Regions from separate parts of the Lachnoclostridium sp. Marseille-P6806 genome, predicted to be linked through region 2. Evidence: predicted binding sites of a transcription regulator. Region 2 holds the regulator's gene; each other region holds the start of a gene.
The links. The regulator Rex, encoded in region 2, represses fermentation and respiration genes when NADH is low (regulators of the CRP and FNR family bind a similar motif). The targets are predictions, from matches to a motif close to ATTGTTAANTANTTAACAAT.

Region 1 (2,275 bases), on a different contig from region 2:
TCCTTCATAACATAGCCGTAGGGCTGTCCCTGAGGAGTAGAGGCGGCAGTTACATAGCTGTTTACCGGACGGTTAATATATTTTGAAAACAGTTCACAGTTTTCAAAATATGCGGTTGCTCCGCCGAATATGAAATCAATGTCTCCCTCCAGGTAGCAGTTTTTATAATAGTGGCGTCCGAAAACTCTGGGAAGCTTTTGGCCCGGCCCTACAAAGCCGTTTGCCTCGATCTCTTTTGGCGGGAGAGGAGCTGTAAAAAGTGTATCCTGATTGCCGAGAAAACGGCAGTTTTCAAAAACAAGCCGATCTCCGTCGGCGTACAGAGCCAGAGCCTGTCCCACGTCAGGGCCTATTCCGGAGCTGTTTTCAAAGGTAACATTTTTAAAGGTGATGTCGTGAGCTGCAATGAGGCAGGAGTAGGTGCGGAAGGTTCCGCGTTTTCCAATATCTTCCATAGGCATTCGGGCATAGAGACCGCCGGTAATGACAGTAGTTTGGGGATCGTCTCCGATAATGGTGATTCCCGGTCTTAAAATGACAATTCGCTCCCGGTAAATTCCGGCATGAAGAAAAAGTACAACCGGCTCTGTATCTCCGCCTGAGCTTCGAAAATCCGGGGCTGCAGGCAGGTTTTCTGCCTGATTGGCTTCTTCTGGAAATTCTGAGCTTTGCAGGGCTGACAGCGCCTCAAAAAGACTGCGAAAGTCTCCGCTTCCGTCTTGGGAAATGTGATATTCTTTCTGGATATTCTGATTCATAAATGGTTCCTGCTTTCTGTAAAATAATCTGACAGGCAGGGAAAGCAGCTGCCTGTGAAAGAGAACGAAATTTGTGATGCCTTCCAAAGAGAGTATATCATATTTTCTGTCAAAAGAATAGATATTGTATACATAATGCACAGCTTATTGCCCCTATATTAATTTTCTTATATTTTATTGCCGAAAATATTGACTTTTAATTCACAAAGTGAGATAATGAAGACAAATTTCGATTTAAGAAGTTTTTAGATTAAGGAGGATGTAGAATGTCAACAAAAGCGTACTATCCAATCAGTGAAATCGGAAAAGGCAAGCCTGGTTTTTCTAAAACCAGATCCATTATCGAAGCTGCTTTCTACGGCAACAATGTTATTAAAGTAAATACTTTAAAAGAAGCATATGAGTTAGCAAAAAATTCTCCAGGAACCATTGTAACCGATATGCCTGTATACAGAGGTGAAGAGTTCGGTCTTGACAAGGATGCAAAGGTTCTGTTATTTAACGATGGCGCCATTACTGGACGTTATGCTACCGCACGCCGTATTTCCGGCGAGCCAGGAGTAGACTGTGCTGCTCTGGATCTGGTGGCTATGGACGCTGTTTATGAGAGCCGCTGGAAAACCATGTATCATGCAGAGGTATTTGTAGGCCTGGATCCGGAATTCATGGTAAAGGCACATCTGCTGATTCCGGAAGGCGAAGAGAATATTATGTATAACTGGATGCTGAACTTCCAGTATATGTCTGATGAGTATGTAAAGATGTACAAGAATTCCAAGCCGGTAGGCGACGGCAAGGAAGCTGATATCTACATTTTCTCCGATCCGCAGTGGAACGGTTCCGATCGTCCGAATGTATCTCTGGACTGCCTGTCTGACCCGCAGAAGAAGACTCTGTGCTACTTTAACACCGAGACCAACTGCGCCTGCATTCTGGGTATGAGATATTTTGGTGAGCACAAGAAGGGTACCCTGACCATGGCATGGGCTATTGCAAACCGCAACGGCTACGCTTCCTGCCACGGTGGACAGAAAGAGTACACCCTGGCTGACGGCAGCAAGTTCGTTGCATCTGTATACGGACTGTCCGGCTCCGGAAAATCCACTCTGACTCATGCAAAGCATGGCGGCAAGTACGATATCAAGGTTCTGCATGATGATGCATTTATCATCAATACCGATACCTGCGCATCTATCGCACTGGAGCCGACTTATTTCGATAAGACTGCAGACTACCCCACCGGCTGCCCGGACAACCAGTATCTGCTGACTGCACAGAACTGCTCCGCAACTCTGGATGAGGACGGCAAGCTTCAGCTGGTAACTGAGGATATCCGTAACGGTAACGGACGTGCTATCAAGTCCAAACTGTGGTCCCCGAACCGTGTGGACAAGATCGAGTCTCCGGTTAATGCTATTTTCTGGATTATGAAAGACCCGACCATTCCGCCGGTAGTAAAACTGAAAGGTGCTTCTCTGGCATCTGTTATGGGCGCAACCCTGGCTACCAAGCGTTCT
Region 2 (2,275 bases):
GCTGAATATGTAAGGGCAACGCTTTTAAATACCATGGGACTGTGGTATCTGGGCGGAGACTCCAGCTGCTATATGGCTTATGAAATGAAACCGTCCTCCTATGTGTGGCAGGAGAGTCGTCTTCCGATGTTAAAGCCCTGGTATCTGTGGTTTCAGAATGATAATTTGAAGGAGAAGCTGCCAGTGCTGTCCATTCCTTTTTACACCTCCTTTTATTCCTGGGCAGTGGTACTCTGCGGCGGGCTTTTGATTGGAAGAAGAAGGTACAGATGGCTGACACCTGTGGGAATTTTGCTTGGATATCTGATATCCCTTGCTCCGGGTCCCTGTATTCTGGTACGGTATATGGCGGGAATCATGCTCTGTGTACCTGTGCTGTGGAGTGCTGTGTTTTACGGAAAAAGGGAGGAATGATTTCAAGATGGTGAAAACGCATTTGACAGAAAAATCTCAAACGGGTATAATGTAAGCTAGATGAACAGGGTGCTCAGCATCCGAATATGTGACAGACAGGAGAGTAGGCAAGCATGGAGGGAAGAGAAATATCAAAGGCTGTGATTACGCGGCTTCCCCGGTATTATCGATACCTTGGAGAATTATTGGAATCTGGAGTGGAACGAATTTCATCCAATGAGCTGAGTGTTCGAATGAAAGTAACTGCATCTCAGATTCGCCAGGATTTGAATAATTTTGGAGGATTTGGTCAGCAGGGCTACGGCTATAATGTTAAATATCTTTATACGGAAATTGGAAAAATTTTGGGAATTGACCGACAGCATCATATGATTATTATTGGTGCAGGAAATCTTGGGCAGGCGATTGCCAATTATGCTAATTTTGAAAAGCGCGGATTTATCATTAAAGGTATGTTTGATATCAATCCCAGACTGATCGGTCTTGTTGTCAGGGGAATCGAGATTCGCGGGGTAGATGATCTGGAGCAGTTTATCAAGGATAACGATGTTCAGATGGCTGCGCTGACGATCCCTAAGACAAAGGCGCCTGAGATTGCAGAGCGGCTGGTAAAGGCGGGGATTAAGGCTATCTGGAATTTTGCACATGTGGATTTGAATGTGCCGGAGGATGTAGTTGTTGAGAACGTACATCTTTCAGAGAGCCTTATGCGTCTGTCCTACCGGGTGTGCAGCCTGGAGGATCGGAAGGAAAAGCAGAGAGAGAAGGAACGGGAAAGGGCGGCCTTGAAAGCAGGTAAATCACTGAAGGATGAAGCAAATCAGTGATTTAAGGAGGAAACAAGGGCATCTGCCGGCGGACAGGAAGGAAGCTTCCTGGGCTGCCGGCAGTTTGTGTATGATCGGAGATGGAGTCTTTAGGAGGAGAGGATATGAGGTATGTGGTGACAGGAGCACAGATGAAGCAGATCGACCAGGATACGATTCAGAGAATAGGAATTCCCTCTGTGGTGCTGATGGAACGGGCAGCTCTGGCAGTGGCAGAAGAAGCAAAGAACCTTTTATCCAACCGGAGAGACCTGGCGATTTCCGGACAGATTTCCTGGAGCGCTGCAGAGAATTCTGGAATTCTGGCAGTTTGCGGTATGGGGAATAACGGCGCAGACGGAATCGCAGCAGCCCGCATTTTAAAGGGGTGGGGATATCGGGTAAAGATTCTTCTATGGGGAAATCCGGAACAGGCTACCCAGGAAAACCGGCTTCAGCAGAAAATTGCAGAGAAGCTTCAGATTCCTATGGTCTGGGAAGGCCAAAAGGGGGAAGTTCTCTGGAAGCAGGAGATGGAGGAAGGCAGATGGCCGGTGGTCATTGACGGTATTTTCGGAATAGGGCTTTCCCGTCCGGTGGAGGGCTCCGGTTTTCGGCTTCTGGAGTACCTCCAGGAGAAAAAGCAGGCAGGAAAAATACAGGTGACTGCTGTGGATATTCCTTCCGGCATTCATTCTGCTACAGGAGCAGTGATGGGAACTGCCCTGGCTGCAGACATAACGGTGACCTTTGGATTTGAAAAAACAGGCCTGCTTTTGTATCCGGGCAAAGGCTTTGCCGGACAGGTCAGGACGGCAGATATTGGTTTTACAGAAGACAGCCTGGAGTATTCTGGATGGGATGGACTGGTGCCGGAGCCGTCTGAACTGGAACGGCTGAGAAATAGGCAGGCAGATGGAAATAAGGGAACATTCGGAAGGGTACTGATTGTTGCAGGAAGCCGGGGAATGTGCGGAGCTGCCTATTTAAGCGGACTGGCTGCCTACCGAACAGGTGCTGGACTGGTAAAGCTTCTTACCGTTCCGGAAAACCGG
Region 3 (2,275 bases), on a different contig from region 2:
TTTTATTTTCTGAACATAATGTCAAAAAGGGGACTTTACAGAATAAATTTTCGTTATTCTGTAAAATCCCCAGGAAAATTCACCCTCTATTTTGTTAAAAACGTTTTTCGGATATCCGAACTTTTCCTACATCAGAGATTTGTAAAGCTCCTTGATCTCTGCAACAGAGGTATCTCTCGGGTTGCCCGGACAGCATGCATCTGCAAATGCAGACTCAGATAAGAAATCCAGATCCTCTTCTTTTACAATCGCCTTTAAGTCAGCAGGGATGCCTACGTCAGCAGACAGCTTCTTCACTGCGTCAACAGCTGCCTTGCGGTACTCCTCCTGTGTCATGCTGTCTGTACCCTCAACACCCATGGCTTTTGCAATATATTTGTACTTGTCTCCAGTGCAGGGAGCGTTGTACTCCATAATGGTAGGAAGCAGGATTGCATTTGCCACACCGTGAGGAGTATCATAAACAGCGCCCAGAGAATGTGCCATAGAATGAACAATTCCAAGACCAACATTGGAGAAGCCCATACCAGCTACATACTGTCCCAGAGCCATTCCCTCGCGGCCCTCCGGCGTATTGTCAACTGCGCCCCGCAGAGATTTGGAAATAATCTCGATCGCTTTCAGATGGAACATATCGGTCATTTCCCATGCGCCCTTGGTAATATATCCCTCAATTGCGTGGGTCAGAGCATCCATACCGGTTGCTGCGGTCAGTCCCTTTGGCATAGATGCCATCATATCCGGATCAATAACAGCAATAACAGGAATATCATGGGTATCTACACAAACGAATTTTCTCTTTTTCTCTACATCTGTAATAACATAGTTAATGGTAACCTCTGCTGCGGTACCTGCTGTAGTAGGAACTGCAATAATCGGCACGCAGGGCTTCTTGGTGGGAGCAACGCCCTCTAAACTTCTTACATCTGCAAATTCCGGATTGGTAATAATAATACCCACTGCCTTTGCAGTATCCATGGAAGAACCGCCGCCAATTGCAATAATATAGTCTGCGCCGGATGCCTTAAATGCAGCAACACCTGTCTGCACGTTTTCAATAGTGGGATTTGGCTTAATATCAGAGTAAATCTCATATGCCAGTCCGGCCTCGTCCAGAACGTCTGTTACCTTCTTAGTTACACCAAATTTAATCAAATCCGGGTCAGAGCATACAAATGCCTTTGCAAAACTTCTTGTTTTTACCTCTGCCGGAATTTCTTTAATGGCACCTGCGCCATGATAAGATGTCTCATTTAAAACAATTCTGTTCGCCATAATAAAAATCCTCCTTTGGGATATGGATCAGAGCAGGTTCTTTCTGGAGCTGCTTCTGATTGCTTCATGTACTGTCATTATTTTAACAATGTATAGAAAAAAAAGAAAGTGACAAAACACAAGCTTTGTCACTTTCTTCTTATTTTTGTCAGATCTTCACAAATATCATTATGCATTGAGTACAATATTCTAAAGCAGCCCCAGCTCTGAAAAAACCTTTTCCAGCTTGGGAGGCATTGCCTCTACCAGTTTATAGGACATCTGTTCCGGAGAGTCCTTCATTCCTCCCAGAACCCATTTTTCTGTCATATAGACAGAACCTCGACAATACATTTCCAACAGAAATTCCAGTTCCTCACTTAAGGGACGGCTGGTCTTTCTTGCTATCAGACTGATATAAAACTGCAGAATCAGTTCAAAATCATGCTCTTTAACTGAGTTGTAATCATCAGAACGGAATGCCTCTGTAAAAAACGCCTTCTCACTGCGGATAAACTCAAACTTCTGGGTCAGACTCTCCCCTACAGTATGTCCCACACCAATCTGTTCAAAGGACTGAAGCACCAGCTTGTCAAAATACCAGTTGATCAAATCATACTTGTCCTTAAAATTCCGATAAAAGGTCTGGCGTGTCAGACCGCAGCCCTCCACAATATCCTTTACTGTAATCCGATCTACCGGCGTTGTTTTCATACACTCCTTAATAGAGGCCGCCAGCTTGTACTTTGTATTCAGGCCCTTTTCCTGTTCTGCCATCCCGTTTCCTCCCCTGCCGTTCCGGTTTTTATCTCTATTTTTCTGTCCTGTATGTTTTTTATTTATTGCTTCTGGCAGTCCCTCGTTTACCTTCTGCCTCAATTAGGAGCTGGTCTTCGCCGGTTCCTGGTTTCCGCGTCTGAATCCGGCCTGATTTTTATTTCTCATCACACACCTGGAAAATATAAAACTTCAGATAATAGGACGCCTGTTCTCCGCCTGTCCACAAAATCGGATGATCCGC

Region 1: the regulator Rex is predicted to act here: its motif matches at 947-966, upstream of ACESON_RS09510 (phosphoenolpyruvate carboxykinase (ATP)).
Region 3: the regulator Rex is predicted to act here: its motif matches at 1,346-1,365, upstream of fucO (lactaldehyde reductase).

The regions. Positions count from the first base shown of each region.
Region 1 covers NZ_CAXSLG010000006.1:133,842-136,116, reverse strand. Annotated here, with positions in the region: gene ACESON_RS09515 (pectinesterase family protein) at 1-758, opposite strand, end outside; gene ACESON_RS09510 (phosphoenolpyruvate carboxykinase (ATP)) at 1,025-2,275, shown strand, end outside.
Region 2 covers NZ_CAXSLG010000002.1:288,511-290,785, reverse strand. Annotated here, with positions in the region: gene ACESON_RS03405 (DUF6020 family protein) at 1-414, shown strand, start outside; gene ACESON_RS03400 (redox-sensing transcriptional repressor Rex) at 528-1,241, shown strand; gene ACESON_RS03395 (NAD(P)H-hydrate dehydratase) at 1,346-2,275, shown strand, end outside.
Region 3 covers NZ_CAXSLG010000001.1:191,137-193,411, forward strand. Annotated here, with positions in the region: gene fucO (lactaldehyde reductase) at 127-1,275, opposite strand; gene ACESON_RS00835 (TetR/AcrR family transcriptional regulator C-terminal domain-containing protein) at 1,465-2,031, opposite strand; gene ACESON_RS00840 (class I SAM-dependent methyltransferase) at 2,189-2,275, opposite strand, start outside.